Regions from separate parts of the Paenibacillus sp. FSL H7-0714 genome, predicted to be linked through region 1. Evidence: predicted binding sites of a transcription regulator. Region 1 holds the regulator's gene; each other region holds the start of a gene.
What was found. Region 1 encodes Rex, which represses fermentation and respiration genes when NADH is low (regulators of the CRP and FNR family bind a similar motif). Its sites were predicted from a motif close to TTGTGAAATATTTCACAA; they were not measured.

Region 1 (7,708 bases):
AAAATCTTTTTCTTTTCTTCCAAATCCTCAACAATGGTTTCGATAACCATGTCACAAGAGCTGAGCTCCGCGAAATGTGTCACTTTTTGAATGCGGCTAAGAATCAGCTTCTTCTCAGCTTGAGTGATCGCCCATTTCTCCAGTTGCTTATCTAGACTTGTCTCGATCATTTCGTAAGAGTAGTCCAGTTTCTCCGCGGTTTTCTCCACTAGTAATACATCCAGGCCTTTGGCTGCTAACATTTCAGCAATACCTTGTCCCATTGTGCCACCGCCGATGACACCTATTTTTTTGAAATTCATAAAAAAGTCTCCATCCTTTCAGGTATCTATACTTTTGTATTGTACCTTGTCTGTCGCAAAAATTTATAAAGCCCGACATATAATGATATCTTAGCATGCCTGAAAAGTAAAAAAAAATAACCAGCATAAATATTTATGCTGGTAAAAGGACGCTGTCACGAAATTGACATCGAAATTGCTCTCCAGAGAGTACTTCTTCCTTCATTAAAATGTCAAGAGAGTAATCAAATACATTTCGTTGCTTTTCAAGGTGCTCACGAGTGCGTGTCATCAGTTCATCCAATATCTTACTATTTTCCTTCATAAGCTCTTCAGTGGTAACCATTTCCAGCTTAGCGATACCCAGCGAAGTTAAACCTGACTTCATCATCGTTTCCACAATATTCAGCGCCTGATCGAAATCACCGCGTGAACCTGTGCTTCGTCCACCATAATACATTTCTTCAGCAGCTGCTCCACCAAGTGCAATCATAATCTGATCTTCGAGATAATCTTTGGTGTACAAATACTGCTCTTGCTGAGGATTATGTCGCACATAACCAAGGGCTTGCCCACGCGGAGTCAGCGTAACCTGACTAACGCTTCCGGGACGAAGGAGCTCTGCCATGATGGCATGTCCCAATTCATGAATGGCGACTCTCTTTTTCTCTTCATGATTTGTTTCTCTATCCGTTTTTTCACCCATCATTACCTTGTCAATCGCCATCGACAGATGCCGCTGCTCAACTTTCGTCAAGTCCTCACGCATCATATAAATCGCAGCCTCATTCATGACACTTTCAAGCTGAGCACCGGAAAAGCCATAGGCTTCTTCAGCGATTTTGTCGAGACTCACCTCTGTATGAAGTGGCTTATTCTTCGCATGCAATTCGAGAATCGATTTGCGGCCCTTTTTGTCAGGCATGTCCACTTGAATATGACGGTCGAAGCGTCCAGGACGTAACAATGCTGAATCAAGCATTTCTTTCCGGTTTGTTGCAGCTACCAGCAAAATACGCGGAGTTTCGTTATTATAAATACCATCCATCTCGGTCAATAGCTGATTTAAGGTCTGATCATATTCACGTTGCTGACCGCCTTCGCGCTTACCGCCAATTACGTCAATTTCATCAATAAAAATAATGGCACTTTGTTTGTTCTCCTTAACAGCACGGTTACGAGCATCCTTGAACAAATCGCGGATCCGACCAGCCCCGACACCAACATACATTTCTACAAATTCACTACCTGATGCAGCTACGAATACGGAGTTTGTATAATGCGCTGCTGCTCTGGCCATAAGGGTCTTACCTGTTCCTGGAGGGCCAGTGAGCAGAATCCCTTTCAAAGGACGAATCCCAAATTTACTAATCTCCTCGTGCCGGATCAAAAAATCGAGTGCCTCACGAAGCTCTTGCTTCGCATTGTCTTGCCCACCAATTTCTTCAAAAGTGAGCTTTGAAGGCCCTTCCTTCTGGCGTTTCTTCCCCGCACCAGCGTTCACCGTAAGCCCGCCACGCAAATGAGCAATTATAAGTAATGCAGTAAGCATTCCAGCTGCTATAACAATCGGGAATATATTAATACCTAAAAAAGCCATGAAAATAAACAGCACAGGAATAAATCCGAGTAAAATTTCTTTAAGGTACTTAGGCATTATTCCATACCCCCAAGGTCGCAGGTTTTCGCGGCAAAATAATAAATTTGCTTTCTTTTCCATTACTCAAGCTTACGTACACATTGTTGTCGTCGATATCAGTAGATGCTATCACATCTTTAAATTCCGTATTTTGCTGTTTCAATCTATCAAGTTCTGTAGGTATAATCGTATATTTACGGCTCTCCATGGCTTCAGCTACAGAGAACATCGCTTTATCCCAGTAATCATCCAATAGTTCACTTGAATTTTGCTCCACATCGAGTTTAAGTTTACGTCCTTCAATCACTGATTTTCCTTCTTTGGATACATACGATACTAGATCACGTAAATTCGTGCCCGGCTGCAAATCAAGTTTCAAAGTGACCTCATCGCGGTTAATACTAATATGTGAAGTATTTACTCCCTCAAATCCGGTTACAATCTTTTGGAGCGGTTCCTGTAAAGCAAACTGACGATATAAAAAGAATCCTCCGAATAATAGCATAGCCGACAGTAGAGACGTTATCAGTACAGGTACAAGACGTAATTTCAAGAAACGTCCTCCTCTCAAAGATGAAAAAATGTAAACAGAATGATCCAAAGTCATAGCTGCTAAGAGCTCATCAGAGCCTGACGTTCTACTAACACTGTTCTAATTACAAACAGTAGTATATCACAGGTGTATATACTATATTGAAAAAAAGTGTGAAGATATTTAAAATTTTATTTTTTAATTCTTTCCATTTTATTAAATTTATTGATTTAATTCGACAAAAAAAGGGCTGTTACTCTTAACTAACAGACCTTTTTTCGTATGAATCTTTAAATACCAATACATAAAAACTACTCTTATAGTATATCACAATTCGTGTACTTATAGTATATCAAATAATATGTCATTTTAAAAACAAGCGAACCATAAATGGTCCGCTTGTTTCTCCTATAATGCTTTTGTTTAATTTAGCGGCTAGGTAAACTGTAACCTTCACCCATTCGAGCCCCATCTGAGAACCGATAAAATTGATAATAATATCGACCGCTTTGTTTATAAAAAAGCTGCCAAGCATACTCCCCGTTATATACTCCTGGCAACAACCGCTCAATGCTGATGTCCGGAAGATCGGCTTTTATAAGGCTACGCATTTTCGCTTCAGAGGTCCCTTTACTTAGTTCTTCAGCATATACTGCGTCGGTTCCTTCAGCAAACTTCCCGTCTACAGTAAAACGTACCCAAACCATCAACTCGGTCCCGGCTTCATTCTTCCCTGTTAAGACCCAGTACACCGCATTATCATCCCACACGGATTTCTGCGCTTTGGTTACCTCTGTCAGACCAGCACTGGTTTTAGCGACATCCTTAGCGATATCTCGCTCGTTCCATTGATCTTTCATAATATAAGCATAGAACTGGATAAGTCCGAACAGAAGGAGCAGAATCAGAACTGACCCCAGGAGGATCCATTTTTTCCTTTTCTTCAAGGTACAGCTCCCTTTCTAGTAATATATCTTTTTTGATTATATAACACACCTGTGTGTTTATCCAAAGTTTCATATCCAATTCAATGATCTAATTATCAGAAACACAAAAGGCTGTAACTTTGCAATCGCAGAAAGTCACAGCCTTTCAGTTATTCGTTATGATCTTAGACTATCGTTTAAGCAGTCCATCAAATGATTCTTGCGCCTTACGACGGATTGCTTCCTCATCTAGCGTTACACATTCTCCATGTTTTACAACCTGTTTACCATTCACCCATACATGCTCAACGTCCTTGGCGCTGGCAGAGTATACAGCATGAGACAACAGATCTGTGTGTGGTAGCAAATGCGGCTGGTCTATATCAATCGCGATAAAGTCCGCTTTCATGCCAACAGCGAGTCTACCCACATCATTTAAAAAGATAGACTTTGCGCCATACTCTGTAGCTATACGCAGCGCTTCCGGAGCTGGGACAGCCGTCGGATCACCACTTACACCTTTATGGATGAGGGCTGCAAGACGCATCTCTTCAAACATATCCAGGTTATTATTGCTTGCCGCACCATCTGTACCCAGTGACACCTTCACACCAGCCTTTAGAAGATCCGTAACCCGAGCCACTCCACTAGCCAGTTTCAGATTACTTCCTGGGTTATGAGACACGCCTACATCATGACGAGCCAGTATCTCGATCTCTTCATCATTCAAATGAACGCCATGTGCAACAATAGACGGACGTGTGAACATTCCAAGCTTCTCTAAATGCGCTACAGGCCGAAGTCCGTAATCCACCACATTCTGCTCCACTTCGCGTTTGGTCTCGGACATATGGGTATGCATCGGTAAATCCAAATCATGTGCCGCTTGTACAAACTTAACAAAGAAGTCCGGTGGGCAAGTATATGGGGCGTGTGGCGAGATCATCGTCGTAATTCTACCATCAGCCTTACCATGCCAATTTCGTGCAAAAGAAATCGCTTCCGCAAGCTTGTGATTTTGTACTTCCTCTGGGCATAATCCGATTACGCCTCTCATCAGTACGGAACGGATGCCTGATAATTCGACTACCTCTGCTACTCGATCCATATGATCATACATATCCAAGAAGGTTGTAGTACCACCTTTTAGCATTTCCAGTACCGACAAGGAGGTTCCCCAGTATACATCTTCTCCAGTGAATTTCGCTTCCATCGGCCACATCTTCTCTTGAAGCCACACCTGAAGTGCTAAATCATCTCCATAACCACGAAGCAATGACATTGCGGCATGGCCATGTGTGTTTACCAGACCTGGCATAAACAGCAGACGACTGCCATCAACAACTTGCACATCATCTTCCATTAAAGGTTCTTCTTTTCCTATGTAAGTGATCAAATCATCTTCAATAGTCATATATCCGCTCAGAACCGGCTCATCCGTTCCCGGAATAAGAAAACGCCCGCCCTTAATAATCGTTTTACTGCTCTTCATTTCCGCTTTCTTCCTTTCCGTCTTTCAAATAATAAGCAAGGCTTTGCAAATCCGTTGTAAAATCGGCAGCATGAACACGGATATTCGATGGTGTTTTTAGAATCACTGGTGCAAAATTCAAAATCGCCTCAATGCCAGACTCAATGAGAATATCTGCTACATTCTGCGCTTCTGAATCAGGCACAGTAATTATCCCAATTCGAATACCTTGCTCACGAACCGTCTGACCAAGCTCCTCCATCGGTTGAACGGTAAGAGAGTTGATTTTCCGCCCTACCTTAGGTGCATAGGAGTCAAATATAGCGGTAATCTTCATAGTATCTTTCAGATAAGCATTGTAATTAGATAATGCATGTCCAAGGTTACCAGCACCTACTAAAGCCACATTCAATTGTTGATCCAGCTTCAGAATATGACGGATTTTTTCAATAAGATAAGTTACGTCATACCCGATACCTTTTCTACCAAAGTCTCCAAAATAAGCTAAATCTTTACGAATTTGAGCAGGATTTAAATCAAGTTTTTGTCCTAGTTCTTGTGAGGAAACGGTTAATATTTCACGTTTCTGGAGATCATTCAAGAAACGCAAGTACACAGGAAGTCTGCGAACAACGGCTTCTGATATTTTATCCGATTTCATAATTTACCTCCTAATTTAAGTGATATTCTGTTCAAATCCTATCGAAATATCTGCACCTCGTCTCAAGGAAGAGCGGTATTCTTATACCGCCCTTCCTTGTAGAGTGATTAATAAGATCGATGACGTTCTTTTCAAGAAACGCCTCCGTCTTCCAACCACTCCGCTATACGAGGAACCATTTGATCCGTAAGCATATGCTCCATTTTCGGGCCAGGCAACGAATAGAGGAAATACTTCCCATAGTGAGATTCGATCACCCTTGTGTCATACACAATAACAATACCCCGATCTTGCGCTGTCCGTACCAGCCTCCCAAATCCTTGCTTGAAGCGAATAACCGCCTGAGGAACAGACAACTTCATGAACGGATTCTTTTTCTGGGCTTGTAATAACTCAGACTTCGCTTCCGCTAGGGGGTGGTTTGGCGGTTGAAATGGGAGCCTCACGATGGCCAAGCATGTTAATGCTTCACCTGGAATATCTACACCCTCCCAAAAGCTGCTTGTTCCTAACAGTACAGAAGCTGCACTGTCCTGAAAACGGCGGATCAGCTTGCTACGGCTGCCCCCCTCCACGCCTTGACCTAGCACCGTGATCTCTTGTGAGGCTAGAGCCTCTTTCAGAGGATCGTAAACCTGGCGTAGCATCTTGTAAGAAGTAAACAGGACAAGCATCCGCCCACGTGTTGTAATAGCTGCTTCTGCTAGTGACTGTACGAGTGTATCGACAAATCGGGCATCGCCTACACTCCCCTTCACACTAGGGAAATCCCGCGGAATAACTAACAGCGCCTGCTCCCGATACTTAAAGGGAGAAGGCAGGAGTGACGTCATCAGACGCCCCTCTTCCGCAGCTTCATTAAGTCCGAGATTATCAATCATAAACTGGAAAGATTTATCCACAGAGAGTGTCGCCGAAGTTAGCACGATACTTTTCTTCTTGTCGAAAAACAGCTCCTTAAGCTGAGTACTAACATCAACAGGAACGGCATACAGCTGTAGCGATTTACTGCGATAATTTCCATTCGCCTCCAGCCAATATACTACATTCTCATCATTTAATCCCATAAAAAACCGTACTTGCTCACGTATCGAAGCTAAATCCTTAAATAAGCCGCTAATATCGGTAACTAGACTATCTGAGGAAGATTGACCTTCTTGATCTCGCATCTCATTAAGCATTTTATCACCTTTACGGATAATTTCGCTTAATGTCAGATTCATAGTATTCTCTAAAGCAACCAATTCATCCCAATCTTTCGGTTTACGGGTAGGAAGTAGCCGCATGACTAACTGGCCGGCTTCTCCCGCCGCTGCATCGCTACGTTCCGGCAAGAGGCTGAATAGTTTATCACTAAGCAGATCCCAGGTTTCTTTTACGGTAAGCAGGTCCGGATAGATTCTATCGATCACTCCGCTCCATTCAGAAGCTTCCTCACTGCCTGATGACTGAAGCATTTGGCGAAGTGTAGGAAGTTGGCCATTTCGACTATCCTTATAAAGACGCGATAATGTATGTGCCACCGTGAAATGCTTCATATGCATGCCTAAATGCTTGCCAGCCACGTCCTCCAGATGATGGGCCTCATCTATTACAAGATGTTCATAAGCGGGAAGTAGTTGATGCCCAGCCTTAACATCAGCGAAAAGCTTAGAGTGGTTCGTAATGACCACGTCTGCAATACCAGCTTCATGCTTAGCCCGATGATAATAACACTTACGGAACCAAGGACACGAGCGACCCAGACAAGAATCGGTATCGCTTGCCACCGTCTCCCAAAAATCTCCGCCACGTCCACTTAGATTGAGCTCTTCGTCATCTCCTGATTCACTTTGTGTCAGCCAAACGATCATCTGAGCCGCAGTAAGCGCATCTTCCCTCGGACTTATAAAGTCTTTTTTATTAATTTTATGTTCGAACTTACGAAGACACAAATAATGCCCTCTGCCCTTAAAAATTGCAGCTTTAAATGGAAAAGGAACTACCTGCGTTAACAAAGGAATATCACGCTCACGCAATTGATCCTGCAGATTAATAGTATGAGTGCTGACCATGACTTTTTCATTAGTGCGTACGCTTTGGTATATGGCAGGCAATAAATAACCAAGGGATTTACCGGTTCCTGTCCCTGCTTCGATCAATAGATGCTTGTCTTCGGCAAGTGCCGTCATCACCTCATTGATCATAATATCCTGAGC
Region 2 (7,708 bases), 260 kb from region 1:
AGATACAAGATGGTCGATGATTTCCCTTGTGTTTATGGAAACATGGCAGCAGTTCGGATCAGGGATGCTAATATACTTAGCTGCTGTACTCAGCATTCCAAGAGATTGGTATGAAGCCGCTGAGATTGATGGAGCAGGTATATGGGCACGTATAAAGTACATCACATTGCCTTCACTGCGTAATTTGATCTTTTTGATGCTGATCCTGCAAATTATTGGTACTTCACAAGGGTATCAGTCACAGATGGCGCTGCTTGATGGCGGGCCAAATAATACTACGCTTACCTATGCGCTGTTGATCGTGAAATATGCATTTACAAGACTCGATTATGGAACAGCTACTGCGCTTGGCATGTTAATGTTCATTGTCCTAGGTGGTTTGGGCATTTTACAGTTCAAGCTTAACAAGGAGGACTACTAAGATGAAGAGCGCAGATAGAGGAATTCTTTCAGAACACGATTTGAAAAAAAAAAGTAATAAGATCGTTTATGGTTTGATGTGCGTCGTTATTTTGGTTATGGTTTTTAGCATGCTGTACCCGATTTGTATGACGTTATTCAACGGGTTGAAGTCGAATCAAGAAGTGAATTCATTCCCGCCGCATTTTTTCCCTCAGGAATGGCACTTCAGTAATCTTAAAGATGCGATGAATTACATTGATCTACCCATGTTCCTTAGAAACACCATTTATATCTTTTTAGGGAATATGGTCGTGACGCTTGTCGTATTGGGAATGTCGGCTTTTAGTATTTCTCGTATGAATGTTCCTTACAAAAGAGCTATTTACTTCTTCTTCCTGATGACATTGTTTATTCCGGCGACCAGTTACATGATCCCGAACTTTGTCAATTTGAAAGAGCTCGGATTGCTGAATCAGTATGCGGCCTTCTGGTTGCCAGCGGGAGCGAACACGTTCTACTTTCTATTGTTAAAGAACTTTTTTGACGGGATTCATCCAGAAATCTTTGAAGCAGCACGAATTGATGGGGCCTCTGAGCCGAGAAGCTTTTTCTCCATTGCCGTGCCACTATCCATTCCGATTTTTGCTACATTAGCGATCTTTATCTTTTCTACTGCATGGAATGACTGGTTCTGGCCATCTCTGGTTATGCACAGTGAAGAGAAATATACGCTTGCGACAGCCATTTATAAATACGTTATTAATGTGAAGGCACTCAATACTAATATTAAATTTGCAATCCTGTTTATAGTATCCTTGCCTCCAATCATTGTCTTCTTGATTTTCCAGAAATTCATTATGCGTGGGGTTGCTTTGTCGGCAGTGAAGGGATAAGCAATTATCGACGAATTTAACCATGGATCGTAAACATGCACATGAAAGGAATATAAATGCACCTCGTTTGTAAACGGTTTCTAATTTATGATCGATATGTAAGATAATTATGAATTGAAAAGGGGAGTTTCAATGCGTAAGTACTCTAGCGTTCTACTAAGCGTACTTGTAGCCGGATCGTTGCTATCTGCTTGCAGCGGCAACAATAACGGAAACACAGCGGGGAACAAAGGCGGGGAAGCATCTGCTGCGCCAACAAATGCGGTAACGGATAATACAGCAACCGCTACAGATGCACCAGTGGATGACATTACTCAAAGAAAAGTGACGATCAAGATTCACTATCCAACACCTGACTTAACTGAAATAAGAGCACAGGAAGACGACAAAATCAAACGTTTCCAAGAGGTATATCCGAACGTAGAAATCGTTAAAGACGACTGGCAGTACAATGTAAGTGAAATCGGAATTAAGATGGCTGCGAATGAAGCACCAACCTTCTTTAATACTTTTGCTACAGAAGCTAAATTCCTGGTTGAAAAGGGCTGGGTTGCTGACATCACAGATTTATGGAACAAATATGAATTTAAAGATCAAATTAACACAGTGCTTCAAAATCAATTTATCATCGACGGCAAAGTTTTCGGAGTAACACAAAAAGGTTATGTAACAACCACTATGATCAACAAAAAAATGCTGGATGAAAAAGGCGTAGCCATTCCGCCTATGGATTGGACTTGGGATGATATGCTGAATACGGCTAAAGGTGTAGCTGATGCCAAAAAAGGAATTTCCGGTATTGCTCCAATGGGTAAGGGGAACGAAGCAGGTTGGAACTGGACCAACTTCCTGTTTGAAGCTGGCGGAGAGATTCAAAAGATTGAAGGCGGTAAGGTTATAGCTACATTTAATTCCGATGCTGGCATTAAAGCACTGGATTTCTACAAGAAACTTAGATGGGAAGCTAACGCGATTCCTCAGGACTGGGCACTTGGTTGGGGGGATGCTGTAGGTGCGTTCCAACAAAGTCGTACAGCAATGGTAATGGCCGGATCTGATGGCGTTATCGAGCAAGCGTTGAACCAAGGTGGACTGAAACCTGAGGATGTGCTTACGTATCCTATGCCAGCTATGGAAAAAGGCGGAAAGCACACAGGGGTACTTGGTGGTGACTATCTAGTAATTAATCCAAATGCTACGCCAGATGAACAAGAAATGGCATTCCGCTACATTACTTTTGATTATTTCTCTGACAAAGGTTTGGAAGCACTGGATGCAATTCTTCAACAACGTACAACCGATGGCAAATATTTTATCCCGCCGCTCTTAGACTACTACTCAGCTGATTCTGAGTTTGGTAAGAAGACCAAAGCGGTTTATGACAAGTACACAAATGTATACCAATATAGCCCTGACATTATGGGACTTTTGGATGGTAAACCTGAAGCTCAATACAACACACAGGACTATTACGCAACCATGTCCAATGTTATTCAAGAGCTGTTCTCCAAAAAAGGAACGGATTCCAAGAGCCAGTTAGAAGCAGCAGCTAAAACAGTGCAAGAGAAATTCTTTGATACGATTAAAGCGGAATAGTTTAATGCAAAAACCGGCCCCTTTGGGGTCGTTTTTTTGTTGTGAAGATTTATAAATTTATAAATCTTCAGAATTAGTGATAATCAATTGGAAATTATGGCGGTGTAGAAAAATCGTAATTGACTGTGATGAAGAGAATACATTTTTGTGTACTGATTTTAGATATATGGAATAAAAAGGAGCTAAAATTTTGCTTATTAAAGTATAATTCTAAGATTTAAAGGGTTTTATAACACATAATATGGTAAAAAGACTATAATATGATCGAATGAAAGCGCTTTGAAAACAAATCAAAAAAACTTTATACTTTGTGAAAGATTTCACTATACAAGGTGGAAATCATGTGATAAGATAAATGTGTAGAGAAAAACAACTAAAAATTGACAGGAGGACGAGGGAGATGGCAGTTAAGAACGAAGTCGCCGCCCAAGTTAAACAAGTTACCGCTGAAGAGTATATTCAGAATTTAGTGGATAAAGCAAAAAAAGCGCATGAGGCGTTCATGGCGCTAGACCAAGAGCAAGTTGACACAATCGTTCATGCAATGGCGTTGGCTGGACTCGACAAACATATGTACCTCGCAAAATTGGCCGTAGAAGAAACTGGACGCGGCGTATACGAAGACAAAATTACGAAGAACATCTTCTCAACTGAATATATCTGGCACGGAATTAAATACGATAAAACAGTAGGCGTTATTGAAGACAACGCTTATGATAGCTTCCAAAAAATTGCTGAACCCGTCGGAATTGTTATGGGTATCACACCGGTAACCAACCCTACATCCACCACGATGTTTAAAGCGTTGATTTCGATTAAGACACGGAACCCTATTATATTCGGTTTCCACCCATCTGCGCAAGAGTGTAGTGCAGCTGCTGCAAAAATTCTTCATGATGCTGCCGTGAAAGCTGGCGCTCCTGAGAACTGTATCCAATGGATTGAAATGCCAACAATGGACAAGACAAACGCATTGATGAACAACCCAGACGTTGCTCTTATCTTGGCAACTGGTGGTTCTGCAATGGTAAAAGCAGCTTACAGCTGTGGTAAACCAGCACTTGGCGTAGGCCCTGGTAACGTACCTGCTTTCATTGAAAAGAGCGCGGATATTGATCAAGCCGTAACGGACATCATTCTTTCTAAAACATTTGATAATGGTATGATCTGTGCTTCCGAGCAAGCTGTTATTATCGAAGAACCAATCTTCGATCAAGTGAAGAAGAAAATGATTGCTAATGGATGCTACTTTGTGAATAAAGAAGAAGCTGCCAAACTGACTAGTGGAGCAATGAATGTAGATAAATGTGCGGTTAACCCAGCAATCGTAGGTCAATCCGCAGTGAAAATTGCTGAAATGTGTGGCATTCAAGTCCCTGCCGGCACAAAGATTCTGGTAGCAGAACTTGAAGGTGTAGGCACTAAATATCCACTTTCCGCTGAAAAATTAAGCCCGGTTCTTGCTTGCTACAAAGTTAAAAATGCAGATCAAGGTATCGAACGCGCAGCTCAAATTGTTGAATTTGGTGGTATGGGACATAGCTCGGCTATCCACTCCAACAACGAAGAAGTAATCATGAAGTTCTCTAACCGTCTGCAAACAGGACGTATTCTCGTTAACTCGCCTTCCACACATGGTGCGATCGGCGATATCTATAACACTAATATCCCTTCGTTGACTCTGGGTTGTGGATCTTATGGTCGTAACTCCGTGTCGCAAAACGTTACAGCAATCAATTTGATCAACGTGAAAAGGGTGAATCGTCGTACCGTGAATATGCAATGGTTTAAAGTACCTGACAAGATCTATTTCGAAAAAGGCGCTACTCAGTACCTGACCAAAATGCCTGATATCACACGTGTCGCAATTATCACTGACCCAATGATGGTTAAGCTTGGATATGTTGAAAGAGTTGAACATTACCTGCGTCAACGTCAAACTCCTGTAGCTATCGAAGTGTTCTCTGAAGTTGAACCAGATCCATCGACAACTACAGTTGAAAAAGGTACTGCAATGATGAACAGATTCCAACCGGACTGCATTATCGCACTTGGCGGCGGTTCCCCAATGGATGCTGCAAAAGGAATGTGGTTATTCTATGAACATCCAGACGCAGACTTTAATGGTCTGAAACAAAAATTCATGGATATCCGTAAACGGGTATACAAATTCCCTAAACTTGGTAACAAAGCTAAGTTTGTAGCGATTCCAACTACTTCGGGTACAGGTTCGGAAGTAACATCTTTCGCAGTTATTACCGATAAAACAACTGAACAGCACACCAAATATCCTTTGGCTGACTACGAGTTAACTCCAGATGTGGCTATCATTGATCCAGAGTTCGTATACAGCTTGCCAAAAACTGCAGTTGCTGATACAGGTATGGACGTATTGACACATGCTATCGAAGCTTATGTATCTGTTATGGCGAGTGACTATACTGATGGTCTAGCTATTAAAGCGATTCAACTGGTATTCCAATACCTTGAAAAATCAGCGCTGGAAGGCGACAGAGTAGCACGTGAGAAAATGCATAACGCATCAACACTTGCTGGTATGGCCTTTGCCAATGCATTCTTGGGTATTAACCACAGTTTGGCGCATAAATGGGGCGGACAGTACCACACTGCTCATGGTCGTACTAACGCGATCCTTATGCCACACGTTATCCGCTACAATGCTAAAAAACCTACGAAGTTCGCTTCGTTCCCTAAATATTCGCACTTCGTAGCTGATGAGCGTTATGCTGAAATTGCCCGTATTCTGGGATTGCCAGCTCGCACAACTGAAGAAGGTGTAACTAGCCTGATCAATGCTATTCGCGATATGAATAAAAAATTGGGCATCGAAGAATCGTTCCAACAACTGGGCTTTGATCCTAAGGACTTCGAATCCCGCGTAGATTACTTGGCTGACCGTGCGTTTGAAGATCAATGTACAACTGCCAATCCTAAGCTGCCACTGGTATCTGAGCTTGCTGATGTATACCGTAATGCGTTCTACGGAAGATTTGATAATTAATAAGTGGTTAAATAGAGAATAGGATAGTTGTGGACTTAGATAAAGGTGACAAATATCACTCGAAAGGTGATATTTGTCACAGTGTTTTTATAGAAAATAAACTAGAATGTTTATATAAACAACGGTCCCACATATGAAATGTTGATTGTGAAATTTGGAACAACCACATCTTTTTGGGGATCACGAGACACGGGATCAACCTTCAAGCCCGCGATCTCTACAAATATAATAAATATAGATGGAGGGATTTAGCATGTCGGTGATTGAAAAAGAAGTAAATGAAGTGAAATCCGGTTGGAGAAGTTTTACAAAAGGTAAATGGTCCAAGAAAGTTGACGTTAACAACTTTATTGCTAGTAACATTAAGCCTTATGAAGGTAACGAAGAGTTCCTCGTAGGTCCTACTAGTAACACAACTGAACTATGGAAGATTATTTCTCAACTGAGCAAGGAAGAAAGAGAAAGAGGCGGCGTATGGGATGTTTCCCTAGATACTGTCTCCACAATCACTTCACACGCTCCAGGCTACATTGACAAGGACAAGGAACAAATCGTAGGCGTACAGACTGACGCTCCTTTCAGACGTTCCATTCAGCCATTCGGCGGGATCAAGATGATGGTCGATGCTACGAAGGCTTATGGCTTCGAGCTTCCACAAAACATCGTCGACATGTTCACGAACATTCGCAAAACGCATAACCAAGGCGTATTTGATGCATATACACCAGACATGAGAGCAGTACGTAAATCCGGCGTTATCACAGGTCTTCCTGATGCTTACGGCCGTGGACGTATTATCGGCGATTACCGCCGCATTGCTCTGTACGGTATTGATTTCTTGATTAAAGACAAAAAGCAACAACTAGCTGAGCTTGAAGTTGATTCCATGACAGAAGAAGTAATTCGTTTGCGTGAAGAGCTGTCTGAGCAAATTCGTGCACTGGGCGAATTGAAAGAAATGGCAGCAGCTCACGGTATGGATATTTCCAAACCAGCGACGAACTTCAAGGAAGCTACTCAATGGGTATACTTTGGATATCTGGCAGCAGTTAAAGAACAAAATGGTGCGGCGATGTCCCTGGGACGTGTTTCTTCCTTCCTAGACATCTATGCAGAACGCGATATTGAAGAAGGTACTTTGACTGAAGAACAAGTACAAGAAATTGTCGATCATTTCGTAATGAAACTGCGTATCGTGAAATTCTTGCGTACACCTGACTATAATGATCTGTTCTCCGGCGACCCTACTTGGGTAACTGAATCCATCGGTGGTATGGCTGAAGATGGAACCACTCGTGTTACCAAGAACAGCTTCCGTTTCCTGAACACCCTGTACAACTTGGGTCCAGCTCCGGAACCAAACTTAACTGTTCTGTGGTCCGAGAGATTGCCTGAAGGCTTCAAGAAATATTGTGCTAAGGTTTCCATCGAAACTAGTGCAATTCAGTATGAAAATGACGATCTAATGCGTCCATACTGGGGTGACGATTATGCTATTGCTTGCTGCGTATCTCCAATGCGTATCGGTAAACAAATGCAGTTCTTCGGCGCTCGTGCCAACCTGGCAAAAGCTTTGCTGTATGCTATTAATGGTGGTAAAGACGAAAAATCCGGAGCACAAGTTGGACCGGAATTCCCAGCGATCACTTCTGAATATCTGGATTATGACGAAGTAATGAAACGCTTCAAACCGATGATGGAGTGGTTGGCTAAGACTTACGTTAACACTTTGAACATCATTCACTATATGCATGACAAATATTCTTACGAACGTATCGAAATGGCACTGCATGAT
Region 3 (7,708 bases), 4.5 Mb from region 1:
CTGGCGAAGCTGCTTTTGGAATCAGCGCTCAGGAAGGATTGACTCTAGCTCGTCTACAAGGCGTTCCCCTTGTCTCGATTGCAGCCATTATTCAGCATAATACTTCGGGATTCGCCGCTCCAGTGGATCGCAAGATTAAATCACCAAAAGATTTTGAGGGTAAAACTTACGGAGGTTGGGGCTCTCCCGCTGAGGAAGCAGCCATGAAGGCGATCATGGACCCTGTTGGTGGCGATGTGAAAAAGGTGAAGCTAATCAGTATTGGTGAAGCTGACTATTTTACTGCAGTCAAACGTGACATTGATTTCGCTTGGATCTTCTACGCTTGGACCGGTATTGAAGCCGAACTGCGTGGTGAGCCTCTGGATATGCTCTACTTGAAGGATTATGCGCCTCAGCTCGATTATTACACCCCTGTGCTGACCACGAGTGAGAAGCAGATTTCTGAGAATCCAGATTTGGTGAAGGCTTTCCTGAAAGCCACATCGAAGGGTTATCAATATGCGATTGATCATCCAGAAGAGGCTGCCGCTACATTATCCAAGGCTGTGCCTGACCTTGATGCCGAGCTTGTCCTAGCTAGCCAAAAATGGCTTAGCCCGAAATATAAGGACGACGCCCCACGCTGGGGAGAGCAAAAAACCGAGGTCTGGCAGAATTACGGCGACTGGATGTATGATTTGAAGCTGCTGGACAAACCGCTGGATGCAGCTAGTGCATTCACGAATGATTTTTTACCGGCGGAGTAAATAACAATTATAAATGAATTACTTCGTTATCAAAGTTGGCTTTTTGAACTACCTATACAATTTGAGAGGATTGATTATTGTGGCTAATACATTATTAAGCATTCAAGTAATTCCTAAGACTCCAAACAATGAGGACTCCATCCCATACGTAGATAAAGCGATTGAAGTTATTCAAAAATCCGGCGTTAAACATCAGGTGAATCCACTGGAAACTACTATGGAAGGTGAACTGAGCGAGCTCCTGGAGGTTGTACGTCAAATGCAGGAGGCGCTGATCGAAGCAGGTAGTCCAAGCGTGATCTCCCAAATCAAAATCGCTCATAATCCTAACGGAATCAGCATGGATAAATTGACGGAGAAATATCGGCCGTGAGATCGACCTGGAAGCTAATATGGCCGCCCCTTGTGGCGGTCGTCTTCTTTTTAACCGTATGGCAGTTATCTGTTTCTCTATTCCATATCGAATCCTGGATTCTGCCGAGTCCTGCTGATATTGCTCGCGAATCCACCAGTAATGCCTCAGGTCTCTGGGCTCATACGATGGCTACGCTCCGACTCACATTAATCGGTTTTCCTATTGGTACAGGTGTAGGCTTGATCGTCGCTCTACTTTTGCATCTTTTACCTTGGGCTAGACGGGCTTTTTATCCACTCATTATTCTGAGTCAAAATGTTCCCTCTATCGCACTCGGACCACTGCTTATCATCTGGTTTGGCTTCGGTCTTTTGCCCAAAATCGTGCTGATTACACTGGTATGCTTCTTCCCGGTAGCTGTCGCTGCAATGGGCGGCTTGTCTCAAAGTGATCAGGTCATGATGAATTATATGAAAATGGCTGGCGCAAGCAAGTGGCAAATCTTCACCAAGCTGGAGCTTCCGTCTTCTATCCCTGCACTATTTTCCGGTGTGAAAATATCTGCTACTTATGCGGTTATGGGAGCCGTGGTCGCTGAGTGGATTGGCGCGGATAAAGGGATTGGCTATTATATGCTCCTGCAAAAATCGGCTTACCGTACGGATCGGATGTTTGTCGCTATTGTTATTATTGTGCTCCTTAGTCTTGTGCTTTTTGCGATTATCGCCTTGCTCGAAAAATGGTTAGTTCGCTGGAAACCGCGCCGTAACTCATAGAAAGGAAGATGCCTGTATGTCTCAAGTGACGCAAATAGAGCAAAGAACAACTGAAAACATAAGCTCTCCTGAAGCTCATACTGCACCACCTGCTCTTGAAGTAAGCGGCATCTCCAAGTCCTTCACCCATCGTCGCCGCGAGACGAACGTGCTTAACAACGTCTCTCTTAAGGTAGAGCAGCAAGAGTTCGTTTCGATCGTCGGTCCTTCCGGCTGCGGAAAAAGCACCTTATTCCATATGATCGGCGGACTAGTGAAGCCCGATGCAGGAACGATCCGCATGAACGGCAGAGCCGTTACGGGTCAACGTGGTGAAATCAGTTATATGCCGCAGCAGCCTGCGCTTTTTCCTTGGCGAACGATTGAAGATAATGTACTTCTAGCCGGGGAAATTAAAGGCGCTCTGCAGGATGGAGCTCGTGAAGAAGCGCGCCAGTGGCTCGCCAAGGTTGGCTTGAATGGATTCGAACAGGCTTATCCGCATATGCTGTCTGGTGGGATGCAGCAGCGTGCTGCTTTTCTCAGAGCATTGCTGGCTCCGCAAGAGTTGATGCTGCTCGATGAACCTTTCAGCGCATTGGATGCACTAACTCGCAGTGAAATGCAGCGCTGGCTGCTGGAGCTGTGGGAGGAGAATCGCCGCTCCGTGCTATTCATTACCCATAACATCGAAGAAGCGTTGCTGCTCTCGAATCGTATTTATGTATTCTCGGGTCGCCCCGGCTCCATCCTACATACTGTTGATGTGCCATTTCCACGGCCACGCCGCGATGAGATTACGGATTCCCCGGAATTCCTTAAACTCAAACGCCAGCTGTCACAGTGGATGCGAGAAGAACAAGCTAAAAGCGAGAAGTAGCTTTTTGAATAGAGGTCACTCCACTCACTTTAAACGAGAGATTAAACAAAGAACCGCCCGGGCTTCAATTAGCCCAAGCGGTTCTTTTGTTTTAACCAGAATAGCAGTTAAATCTTATTGTGCTTGTACAAACTCAGCAGATTTAATCCCTGCTTGACGGCCGAAAATAATGATTTCAGCTACAGAGTTACCACCGATCCGGTTTTGACCGTGCAATCCACCTGTAACTTCACCAGCCGCATACAGGCCAGGAATAGCAGCGCCGTCTTTATTTAATACTTCTGTGTTCGTATTGATCTTCACACCGCCCATGGTGTAATGAATCCCTGGGGCGATCTTAATAGCGTAGTAAGGACCCGCGGATAAATCGTTGTCCATCCCTGTTGTTCTGCCGAATTCAGCATCGTTCTTGTTCTTTACCGCGCTGTTCCAAGTATCAAGTGTCGCTTTTAGCTTATCGGCTGGAACACCGATTTCTTTCGCCAATGCTTCGATGGTATCCGCTTGGATCACGAAGCCCATTTTGTCATATTGTTCAATTGCTTTCACGCGTGATTTGACGCCGGAATCAAAGACAAGCGTTGCCGCTTTTTCAGGAAGTGCATTGATCGCTTCGGTAACTTTATCACGTGTAGTCAATTCGTTTACGAACCGTGTGCCTTCGCTATTCACGAGGATAGAACCTTCGCCGCGTACAGCTTCCCCGATCAGATAAGATTTTTCTTGTTGAACTGTTGGGTGAACCTGGATTTGATCCATATCAACGGTGGTTCCGCCAAGTGCCTCAATCATCTTGATGCCGTCGCCGGTACTGCCGATTTGGTTAGTCGTTACGTATCCTTCCAGATCAGGTCTAACTTTTGATATCATATCCATGTTGGATCCAAAACCACCTGTTGTTACAACAACTGCCTTCGCTGTAATGGTTTTTTCATCAGCTTGGTTAAAGAGTACTTTGACGCCGTTAGCCTTACCGTCTTTTTGAGTAATTTCTTTAACATCCGCGTTCACAAACAGTGGAATTTCTTTTTCTTGTACGTTTCTAACCAATCCTTTGACAAGGTATTGGCCTACCGCAGAGCCGTCTTCTGGACGGTGGGTGCGTTTTTCGCTCATGCCGCCTGTGATCGTAATATTGTTCAGCTTGATTCCGATCGAATCCAACCAATCGATTGCACTTGCGGAATTGTCAACGAAGAAACGAAGCATCTCTTTATCGTTCGTGTCATGGCCGCCCTTTAGTGTCTCTTCATAAAACTTATCATTGCTATCTTCAATGCTTTGCTCTTTTTGAAATTTCGTTTGGGAAGCGTTCATTCCTGAGGAGGATTTACTTGTATTCCCACCTGCAACCGGCATTTTTTCTAAAATAACAGGGTTCAAGCCTTTGGCCTTAGCTTCCAGTGCAGCAGACATTCCTGCACCACCAGCACCAACAATAACGATATCATAATTATCTTTTAATTGATCCAGTGGTGTGTAACTAGCTTCTGATGCACCTGATACGGCTTCAGCTTTATCATTTTTGGCCGTCTCATTTACCTTACTTTTGTTCTCGTTGCCATTACTATTACCTGCGCTGTTGCTATTACTGTTACCGCAGCCTGCGATTACGAGCATGACAGAGAGAATGAGAATGAGAGCAGTACTTGTTGTCTTCTTCATCTTTATAACGCCCCTTTGTGAATGTTTTCACATTAATGATAACGCAAAGATGCTGTTTTGGGAAGTTTTTTATGTAATTAGTTATGGTTACTGTTACATTTCCATGAATATTTTCATTTAAATTTTCATAAAAATTCTTAATTTCAATATTTCCTCAGCTTACTACTCAAAAAAAGCCACCCTTTCCAGGGCGGCCATCTGCCTTATTTCCTAATCATAGCTCGATACACGAATTTAGGAAGAACTGCTTGCCTGCGCCAGCGCGACTTTTGTCCTTTGGCCACAGGTGCGAATAAGAGTCGATGCAGCCACTCCAAATTGAGCTTCTTCCATATCGCAGGGGCTGGAGTCACTTTTCCCGCTATAACATCCAAGCTTCCCCCCACGCCAAACACAACCTTAACCTGAGAAAGCGCCTGTTTATGCTTATAAACCCACTTGTCAGAGTATGGAGCCCCCATCGCGACAATCAGGAAATCTGGCTGTGCGTGCTGAATCTCTGCCACAATGGCCGGTTCCTCTTCTTTAGCAAGAAAACCATTATGTCTTCCGGCAATTTTCACATTCGGATATAGCTCTGTAATCTTTTCGACCGCTTTACAGCTGGTATGCTCATCCGTGCCTAAGAAATAAAAGCTCCAGCCCAGCTTATTCCCTTGTGCGAGCAGCTCAAGAAGTAGTTCATACCCCGTAACTCGTTCAGCTATAGGGTCACCTTTTCTTCTCGATGCCAGCACAATGCCAATCCCATCAGGAGTAATCAAATCTGCCTCATGGAGTATGGTTCGAAGCAGCTCATCCGATTGGCTTGTTATCGTAATTTCCGGGTTCGCCGTAATCAAATGAAATAGCTTCGGTTCTCCGGATTGAATATGTTTTGTTAGATGAAGTGTTGTCTCGTTTAGTGTTAGTTTTGAAAAAGGAACGCCTAATATAGAGACTGTCCCAGCCATTTAATCACCTCTTACTGAAAAGTTCATTCCAGTATACCTTACCGTAATCAAGAAGGATAGTCAGCGTCATTACTCCGTTTATTCATCCAAAAACTTCCACCACTCTATTAACCAAGGTTCATCGATCCCCCGCAGGCGGAATTCCTCCAAAAGTATCTTTCGAAATTGTTTTTCCATTTTGACAAAATTATTGTCCTCCTGGTACATGGGAGCAAAGGATTCATCCTCTCTAAGATAACTCCAAAAATCGCCTGCACACTCCAAAATCTTTCGACCTACGACCGTTTGCTGCGCTACGGGAACAAGCCATTTGTCATAGGGATACGGATAACCTTCAATAGTGATTGCACAGCGTAAAGCCTCTTTATAAAGGGAAACCGCTAAGAACAAGATTGGAAAGGCGTCGCCACGAACTACAGGATTATCTAGACTTCTGGCATAGCTTCTTAGCTGTATGTATGAATTCTTACGAATTTTCATTAGTACTTCAGGTTGGAGTGGAACATAGGAATGGAAAAGTGACTTCAGATCCAGCAGATCGTAGTAAATATAGGACACTGATGCATTCCACAGCCATTCCATATCCCCGCTCATTAAAGCTTCTTTGATATCAGATATTTTATGGAGTGTATAATGCCCTGTCTTCCCACTCGGAAGCCTTAAATCCATAAAAAAACTACTGTGCTCCGGAATCAGCCCTTTTTCCTCGAACCGATGATTAATACTGTTGTAAGACTCATCCTCACAAATAATGATTATATCTACATCCGACTGCCCATCTACCACCCCGAGTGCGGTCGATCCATCTAGGATAATGCTTACCCTCTGACGATCTTCTTGCAATAACGGATGATTCAGGATCTCTTGCGTAATGAACTTTCCAATCTCCTCTAGTAATTCGCGATGAAGTAGCAACTTATCAGGTGTTAGTAAAATATCCGACAATACTGATTTCATCATCATATCCATTAGCCTCCAATCGATCTCAACCCCACTATTAATATAGCGCTTACATTTAATCTCAAATGTAGATTCGGGAATATTATTCTACACTCCGAAGATACATCTTGCAACGATATATGTAGTACCCTTTTGCCTAAGCCTAAATATAATGAAGTATCTATTTACTTGAAAAGGGGTATAAGCATGGCGCAGCCAAAAGTGATTGCTACAGTCCGCTCTGCCGGACCGATCGGAGATATCGAAGTAAATGTCAGCACAAATAGGGTATACTTTGTTAACCCAGACACTGAGGCTGGAACTATCGGGGTACTCGATGGCATAACGAATCGAATTATCGCACGCATCAATGTTGGAAGACTGCCAACACAGCTTGGGATTAACCCCCAAACTAACCGAATCTATGTAACAAATTTTCGTGACGATACGGTTTCTGTTATTAACGGGCGGACAAACCAGGCGATAAAGACTGTGAAAGTGGGCCGCATGCCTGATAATATCGGAGTAAATGTTCGAAAAAATTTGATTTATGTAACTAGCATAGCAGGAATTATATTCGTCATCGATGGGAAAACAAACCAGATCAAAACGAAGATTGAAGTCGGCGGTCGCCCTTCCAGAATCGTTATTAATGAGCTTACAAATCGTATATATGTGACCAATACAATAAAAAATTCCGTCTCCGTCATTAATGGAAATACACAGGCTATCATTGCCACCATAAAAGTCGGTAATAACCCTGTGATACCACCCGCACTTAATGTAATCACAGGCCGCATTTATGTCGCTAATAACTTAAGTCGGTTTCTCTCGGTAATCAACGGCCGCAACAATAAATTGCTGCAAAATGTACAGCTGGGGCGTCTGCAAAGTGAGGTCGTTATCAATCCGCTGACAAACCGTATCTATGTCTCAAGTGCACAAGTTGAAGGTAAAGGAAAGCTATTCGTCATCAATGGAAGTAACAACAAAATCATCACTACAAAGGTTCTGCCTACCTCCTCCAACATAACCATTAATCCGAATACAAATCATTTGTTTGTTGGTAATTTCGATAAGAACCACATGTCCGTTTATAACGCCACCACGTTTAAAAGGCTCGTAAGATTCCCTTTAGTGTCAGGCAGTACTGTGCTAAACCCAGTCACCAATAGAGTTTATGTTGGAGGAAATGATTCCATCACAGTCATTCAGGATGTATCAGAACTTATATTTAAAAAAGGCGCCCACCATTAGGTGGGCGCCTTTCTATATAACAAATCTCGTAGAACTAATGCGTTGTAACCTGCTTAGCAGCTACTTTCTTTGCAGTCACTTTCTCTTCTGCCGTTTCCTTAGGCTGTACACCTCTTTTAATAAAGAAGGCTAGAATAAATGCAATAATCGCTACG
Region 4 (7,708 bases), 1.8 Mb from region 1:
GTGTAATCCGATAAATTACAGGATCACGCAGGTTAATGTTCGGTGACGCCATGTCAATTTTGGCGCGAAGAACCTTCTCACCGTCCTTGAATTCGCCTGCACGCATACGCCGGAACAGATCCAAATTCTCTTCGATACTACGATCACGATGCGGACTGTTCTTTCCTGGTTCCGTCAGCGTTCCACGCAATTGACGAATTTCATCCGCACTGAGGTCATCGACATAGGCTTTGCCCTTTGTAATTAATAATTCGGCACGTTTGTACATTTCCTCAAAATAATCAGATGCAAAACGCAGCTCTTCCCATTCATAACCGAGCCACTTTACATCTTCCTGAATCGAGTTTACATATTCCGTATCCTCTTTAGCCGGATTCGTGTCGTCAAATCTTAGGTTAGTCTTGCCACCGAACTCGTCCGCCAGTGTAAAGTTAATCCAGATCGCCTTGGCATGTCCGATATGTAAATAACCGTTCGGCTCCGGTGGAAAGCGTGTGATAACTTCTTTTACTTTACCGGTACGGAGGTCTTCGGTAATAACATTCTTAATAAAATTGGAGGGGGTGCTACGGTTCTCCACAGCTATCAACCTTTCATTCTGTAGTGTTACACTACTTCTTGTATAAACATGTTTCCTACTAATATACCCGTTAACCGTAGATTGTTCAATAAAAGGGGGCACAAGGCACGGATCATTTTTTAGTGTCTTTAGACCTTTTGACTTCTGTCAGGGCGATAGAGTAGCATGATAATCATAAGAAATAATCCATAATCATACATAAGGCCTTGTGCCAAAAAGGAGGCAACCGCTTGTTTAATTATGTCATCGATGAAGAGCTGATGTTAAAGCCGCTAATGCCAGAGCACGCTCGGCACATGTTCGCGTTAGTAGAGCACTCACGGGAACGACTACGACAATGGCTCCCTTGGGTGGATGCCGTTACGGAACAGGCCCACACTCTAAATTTCATCAAAAATGCGGTTAAACAAAGCACTGACAATGGTGCTTTTACCGCTGGACTATGGGTTCGCGGTGAGCTCGCCGGTGTTATTGGGTATCACCAGATTGACTGGCATAACCGATCTGTTGGGATCGGCTACTGGCTGGGTGAAGGATATGAAGGTAAAGGGTATATGACCAGTGCCTGTCGGGTGCTAGTAGACTATGCACTACTGGAAATGGAGCTGCAGCGTGTAGAAATTCGCTGCGCGACCGGAAATGTTTCCAGCCGGGCGATCCCGGAACGGCTTGGTTTTGTCCTTGAGGGTGTGATTAGACAGTCAGAGAAACTGCCTGACGGCTACGTCAACCATGCCGTATACGGTTTATTACGTAGTGAATGGCAGCTGCTCGGTTAAGTTAGGCTAAGCAAGCAACAAGTATAAGCTCATAAATAGAAATAAACCTGGAAGGCATACGCCTCCAGGCTTATTTTGGTTTTTAGATAGTGTTTAACTCTCCGGCAGACCCAGCTGTTTTCGAAACTTGTTCCGCACTACGGCGGAGAGAGTTTCTAGCTCCGCAAGAGATGCCAGTGCAGCTTCCTCTTGCAGCACTACTTGCATTAAATGTAGTACATGCGCCACGGACGCACCGCCAGCTCCACTTTCTTTTTTGACAATCGCATCTCCGGTTGAGATCTTTCCTTCACGAAGCACACGCAAGTAAAATCCGCTATATCTAGTGTCCAGCACTTGAGCCGGGAGATCTGCCGGGCCATGCTTTTGTGAGATTTTGAAGCAAGGATAACGTGGCTGGCTGACCTGCAGCACAGTGGTACCTATTTCGTACACATCGCCAATGCACACATCTGTCTCTAATAAGCCGGCAGTTGTTATATTTTCTCCGAAGGCAGAGTATTCCAGTTTCTTCCCAAGCTGCTGCTCCCAGTAGGGATAATGCTCGATGGGGTAGGCACAAACTGCCTTATCAGGGCCCCCGTGATGTTTCAGATCCGCCTGACCATCTCCGATAAAACCATTGGTATTTAGCTGAACTGATCCTTCGACAGGCATTTTATAAATCCCAGTCTCCAAAGGTTTTCCCCGATAATCCACTGTTACTGGCCGCCCCACATTAAGTGAGATGATCTCCATATCCTTCTCCTCCTGTCAGCATGCAGCACATAAATATTTCATCCACATATCGACCGCCAAGATAAAACTCCTCCCGCAGACGTCCCTCTTCCACAAACCCGCATTTACGATAAAAAGAAAGCGCTGATTCATTACAGGATAATACGCGTAGACGCAGCTTACGAATGGCGTTATCTGCGGCATGTTCCTTAATAGCCTCTATGAGCTGCCGGCCAATACCTAAACGTTGATAATCCGGATGAACAGCAATATTGACCTCGCACACATGCCTGTTACTCTCCATTCGACTAGGGCAGCCAAACCCAACATATCCGCATAGCTTGTCATCCTTTAGCGCTACTAGCTGCGAACCCGGGGGAGCATTCAGTAGATAATCCTCTTGGGAACGCCACAGTAATGGCCCCGGGCTAGTGTTCTCCGTCCAGATCATATGATCCAGATGAATCAGCTCCCGCACGTCTTTAATCTCTGAGAACCTTATTATAAACCTATCCCTGTTGCTAAGTTTCATAAAGATGTACACCCCTTGCCTTGCACCTCTATAGAATTCACAGTAGATCATTTGAATCCACTATGCTCAACTATCCTATTGACCGCTCCAATGAATTTCCTCGGCGGTTGATATACGCATGAACGATAAAGAATCCTACGGACAGCAGTGCCATCGCACATGCCAACCATGCGGTAGGCGCTAAGCCTCCACTATCGTATAACCTACCCATTAAGTATGGTCCAATCACCCTACCGACTGCCCCCATGCCTCCACTTAGCCCTAAATAGAAAGGAGCACTACGACCTGCATGATCCGAAATAAAGGAAGGCATGGCCGGAGATATCAGCATTTCCCCAAGCGTAGCGAGTACCATCCCAAGCACTAGACCTGAATAAGTCGGCATCCATAAAAGAACAGCATACCCACCCAAATAAAATAGAGCACTTACTGTCATTTGCGCCGTTGAGGTAGATGCGAACCAGCGTTTAATTACTGTTACGAGCGGCTGAGCCGCAAAAATGAGAATTCCGTTAAGCGTCCAGAGAAAACCATAAGTCTTCTTAGGCCAGCCCTCAGAAATAATGAACGGAGATACCCCTGTATTCCATATAGAGTTCCCTAATAGTAGGAACATCGAGGCAATACCCATATAAAGATAAATTCGTGTATGCCCCATTAGCTTCCAGGTAGATTGTTTGTCAGGACCAGCCTTCTGGTGTTCTGCGACCTCCTGTGAAGAATCTCCTCCGACTTTCTTGAGATATACAAAAAAGAATACCGCAAATACCGCTGAAGTTACGCCGTTCATCACAAAGCTGAGCATATAAGAAATATCGGCCAAAAAACCACTTAACGCCGTACCCAGTGCTACACCAATATTATTAGCGACATAAATAACATTAAACAGCTCTCCGCGCTGCTTCGTAAAACGAAAGCCGATAAATGCCTGAATCGCAGGTAAGGACAGTGAATTAAAGAGCCCTACCAGTCCCATCGCGACCATAAATAACGTCCAGTTGTTACTTGCTGCCGGCAAAGTGAACAGAGCAAGTGCATTCATGCCCAGCGCTCCAACAATCAGCCGGTTAACGCCTACCTTATGATAGAGTGAGCCCCCGAGTAGTTGACCCACAATTCCTCCAACTGATTGAATAAGAATCACTAATCCAGCATCCGACATGCTGCGTCCAAGCTCATCAAAAACATACATTGTAACCAATGGCCACATCAGTGCACTACCCGTTGCATTAATAAGACTAGCAATTAAAAATATCTTAACTTCTTTAGGATAATTCTGTAAAAACTTCATAAGTAGTGTACATCCCCTGTAATATATGTGTCATTATTCCATCCAGTATTATCCCAAAACAGGGTTCAGGGCAAGCAGACGCATTGACGTGCTATCGTGATAAAGTCTCAGTATACTTTACCTCTTATTTAGGACTAACTTCTACCGTAGCTGAGAAAAAAGTAGCACCTTTCACGTCCGCATTCCTCCCTATTTCTACTATCTATTTATATTTTATAGTTGCCGCTGTCGTCCGTAAAGTAGACTAAACAATAATGAAGTGTTTCGTTATTACAGAGTCAGGGTAATAGAGCCTAGAAACACTCCCCCTTTTAAAATTCGCTGTGCATCCGAATTCGTTCCCCCGAGTTCGGATACATCACGGCGGATTTTATTTGTCTATACAGCAAAAAGCACCCCTCAACTATTCTAAGGAGTGCTTTATAAGATAGGTTTAGGCGTGTTTTTTTACACCGCTGCCGGACATGCTGTCCACGGACTGAATAGATGCAGGCTCTTTGCGCAGGTAAGCCATCCAATAAGCTGCCGCAACAAAGATCGCACCGCCCGTCAAGTTTCCTAGCCATACCGGAACAAAATTGTTGAAGTACTCTCCCCATGAAAAATAACCTTCAAAAATAGCTGCCGGAATTAAGAACATGTTGGCTACAACGTGCTGGAAGCCGATAGCTACAAAAGCCATTGTTGGGAACCAGATGCCGAGGATTTTGCCACTGAAGTTATCTGCTCCATAGGAGAGCCATACCGCTAAAGCTACGAGCCAGTTACAACCGATACCGGAAACAAATGCCGGCAAGAAGTCTGCCTCAAGCTTATGTCCTGCCATCTCCACTAATTTTTCCAAATACACACCGTCAGAGGTTAAACCAACCACGTGACCGAAAAAGTAAGCTACAAACAAAGCTCCCGCTAGATTGCTCAGGGTAATCAATACGAGATTCTTAACCACTTCCCAGAAGGATATCTTCTTCGCCATAAAAGCAAGTGGCACAGCCATCATATTGCCTGTCAGCAGTTCTCCCCCTGCAAGCAGTACTAGAATCAATCCGACAGGGAAGACAGCTGCCCCAATAAAGTTAGCGATGGATCCCCATTCATGTGGTGCGCCAGCAATGACGCGAATATCCAGTAAAAATCCGAGCGCGATAAACGCTCCTCCCAGAAAGCCCAGAATTAGTACGGTGCTTAAAGGATTGTGCGCCTTTTTTATACCGTTCTCGACCGTGACTGCGGCAATCTGCTGCGGTTTATTATAAGCCATGATTCCTATCCCCTTCATCTATTTACTTAAAATTTGTTCCTTTACGACCATTGTAGCGTGTCATAAAACACATTAACGTGATAATTATCACTTAATGAAAAACTAAGTGAAACTTTTCACTGACATGTCAAATTTAACGAAGCGCATCCATAATTACAATTGTAAGAATAGGCTCCATATTATTTTAAAGGTAAATAGTACCAGTATCAATCACAAAAAACCGGAGCCATATATGGCTCCGGTTTACCCAACTTTATTGTTCACATGCAATTAAATTATACGGTTACTGCCTCTTTGCTTGGTACTGATGCCGGTAGCGATTCGAGTCCTACTGTATTCAGGAAGTTCCAAGGCTTGTTGTAATGAGGTTGGAAGAAGAAATCGATAAAGGCAAGCTGATCGATTGTCATTTTATTTTGAATACATACAGATACTGTGTTAATCGATTGCGTCAAATCCGTCTTGGACAAGATTTGTGCTCCGAGAATGCGGCGTGTGGCGCGATCAAATACCACTTTTAATTGCACCTGCTCGAAGGTTGGCATAAATTCTGGACGGTAGTTGTCAATAATCATGGTAGTTTCTACGTCCATTCCTTCAGCCTTAGCCCCTTCTTCAGTAAGACCGGTAGCAGCGATATTATCTTCATAAATCTTAATGCCCGAAGTCCCTTGAGTACCCATATAAGGAATCGTCTCTTTCACTAAGTTACGTGCGACCAAAGTGCCCATCCGTACGGCATTGGTTGCCAGTGGAATATAAGCGTGCTTACCCGTAGGGTTGTAATGAATCGCGCAGCTGTCACCAGCGGCATACACATCTGGGCAACTAGTCTGCATATAATCATTGACCAGAATTGCGCCATTTGGCAGCATATCCACTTGACCTTTTAACAGCTCAGTATTCGGACGGAAGCCGATGCAGAGAATTACAAGATCCGCTTCATGCTCCCCTTCGCTTGTGATAACCTTGGTAACTTTGCCACCTTCACCAGCAAAAGAACTTACCTTCTCATTCAGCGCTAATTTAATACCATGATCCTTAAAGGATTGTTCGATCGGCGCAGTAAACTCTGGGTCCAAATATTTATTCAAAATACGATCTTCACCATCAATCAGCGTAACTTGCTTTCCGTTCATTTGGAAGGCTTCCACCAACTCAACGCCGATATATCCAGCGCCTACGACTGTGATTTTATTCGCTTGTTTAGCTTTTTCTATAATGGTATTGGAATGATCATAGTTCTTGCAAAGCAAGACGCCTTCCAGCTCAATCCCTTCGAGCTTCGGTACAATCGGCCATGATCCCGTAGTCATAATCAGCTTATCGTAGGTATCGTCAAACTCCTGTCCGGTTACCAAATTGCGAACACGCAATGTTTTGGACTTCGTATCCACAACGGTCACTTCATGACGCATGTTGGTCTTTACACCAAGCTCAGCAAGCTTCTCAGGGGAAGAATAGAACAGCCCGTGTGGGTCCTTGACCACTCCACCTACGTATAAAGCAATTCCACAAGATAAGAAAGAAATATTATCATTACGCTCATACACCGTAATCTCGGCTTCCGGGTGAAGCTTGGCAGTATTTACAATTGCGGCAGTTCCGGCATGGGTACATCCAATGACAGCTACTTTCATTATTTTCTTCCTCCTTCAAATGGACAACCTGGTTATATATTCGAATTGCTTGACTGACCAAATTAGATATCTGATCACCGATGGATTAATTGTGATTTATTTCACTTTATAAACTGATTATATTGTGATATTTATCACATTACAAGTCTTTTCGCCTATATTCTCAGATTGTTCACAATTTTAAGCATTTTCCGTCACTGCTGCCGATTGCGACCTCGTTAGCTTTGCCATGGGCGTAGGACATTATGTTCTGCCCCCTCAGGATATACTTTCTTATTACGCGCAAAAAAGGCTTTCCCCTACACCAACAGGGAAAAGCCTGATCATAAACTGTATCTACACCAAACCGTGAATCACGCCATCCTCATCCATCCATAGTGCCTCAGCAGCTGGCTTAGCCGGTAGACCTGGCATCGTAACGATATTGCCCGTAATCACTACAGCAAACCCTGCACCGAGCGAAAGGGTAATATCACGGATACCTACCATGAAACCTTCTGGAGCGCCAAGCAATCTAGGCTGATCTGAGAAGGAATAAGGAGTCTTCGCCATACATACTTGAAGATTATTTAACCCAAGACGCTCAATCACCGCTAGGCTGCGTTTGGCCGCAGGGGAAAAGTTAACCTCCGCACCACGGTAAATTTCGCGAACAATCTTGGTGATTTTGGAAGAGATGTCGAGTTCATTCTCATACAAAGGAGCAAAACGTTCAGTGTCGCTATGATCCAGAAGTTTCTTTAATTCCGAAGCCAACTCTTGTCCGCCCGCACTACCTTCTGCCCATACCTTGGATATTGCCGCAGGAACGTTCAATCGGCGACAAGCCTCCACAACGTCATTAATCTCTTCTGGGCTATCGCCTTCAAAATGATTGATGGCAACAAGAACAGGCACCCCAAATTTGC

Region 2: pflB (formate C-acetyltransferase) is a predicted target of Rex. The motif match lies at 6,059-6,076, and genes of this name have one in related genera.
Region 3: NST34_RS02040 (flavocytochrome c) is a predicted target of Rex. The motif match lies at 4,420-4,437, and genes of this name have one in related genera.
Region 4: NST34_RS30280 (formate/nitrite transporter family protein) is a predicted target of Rex. The motif match lies at 5,265-5,282, and genes of this name have one in related genera.

What each region holds. Positions count from the first base shown of each region.
Region 1 covers NZ_JBBOPT010000001.1:4,948,415-4,956,122, forward strand. The annotation lists gene NST34_RS22095 (3-hydroxyacyl-CoA dehydrogenase family protein) at 1-302, opposite strand, end outside; gene NST34_RS22100 (AAA family ATPase) at 436-1,938, opposite strand; gene NST34_RS22105 (hypothetical protein) at 1,931-2,473, opposite strand; gene NST34_RS22110 (cell wall elongation regulator TseB-like domain-containing protein) at 2,881-3,399, opposite strand; gene NST34_RS22115 (amidohydrolase) at 3,569-4,870, opposite strand; gene NST34_RS22120 (redox-sensing transcriptional repressor Rex) at 4,857-5,510, opposite strand; gene dinG (ATP-dependent DNA helicase DinG) at 5,642-7,708, opposite strand, start outside.
Region 2 covers NZ_JBBOPT010000001.1:5,211,363-5,219,070, reverse strand. The annotation lists gene NST34_RS23385 (carbohydrate ABC transporter permease) at 1-421, shown strand, start outside; gene NST34_RS23380 (carbohydrate ABC transporter permease) at 423-1,295, shown strand; gene NST34_RS23375 (ABC transporter substrate-binding protein) at 1,428-2,891, shown strand; gene adhE (bifunctional acetaldehyde-CoA/alcohol dehydrogenase) at 3,292-5,913, shown strand; gene pflB (formate C-acetyltransferase) at 6,167-7,708, shown strand, end outside.
Region 3 covers NZ_JBBOPT010000001.1:453,535-461,242, reverse strand. The annotation lists gene NST34_RS02060 (ABC transporter substrate-binding protein) at 1-749, shown strand, start outside; gene NST34_RS02055 (thiamine-binding protein) at 829-1,122, shown strand; gene NST34_RS02050 (ABC transporter permease) at 1,119-1,880, shown strand; gene NST34_RS02045 (ABC transporter ATP-binding protein) at 1,897-2,739, shown strand; gene NST34_RS02040 (flavocytochrome c) at 2,854-4,404, opposite strand; gene NST34_RS02035 (WecB/TagA/CpsF family glycosyltransferase) at 4,608-5,357, opposite strand; gene NST34_RS02030 (nucleotidyltransferase domain-containing protein) at 5,436-6,320, opposite strand; gene NST34_RS02025 (YncE family protein) at 6,504-7,553, shown strand; gene NST34_RS02020 (DHA2 family efflux MFS transporter permease subunit) at 7,588-7,708, opposite strand, start outside.
Region 4 covers NZ_JBBOPT010000001.1:6,713,383-6,721,090, forward strand. The annotation lists gene NST34_RS30255 (glutamine--tRNA ligase/YqeY domain fusion protein) at 1-580, opposite strand, end outside; gene NST34_RS30260 (GNAT family N-acetyltransferase) at 811-1,359, shown strand; gene NST34_RS30265 (MOSC domain-containing protein) at 1,453-2,097, opposite strand; gene NST34_RS30270 (GNAT family N-acetyltransferase) at 2,078-2,608, opposite strand; gene NST34_RS30275 (MFS transporter) at 2,679-3,899, opposite strand; gene NST34_RS30280 (formate/nitrite transporter family protein) at 4,333-5,160, opposite strand; gene NST34_RS30285 (FAD-dependent oxidoreductase) at 5,436-6,800, opposite strand; gene NST34_RS30290 (formate--tetrahydrofolate ligase) at 7,137-7,708, opposite strand, start outside.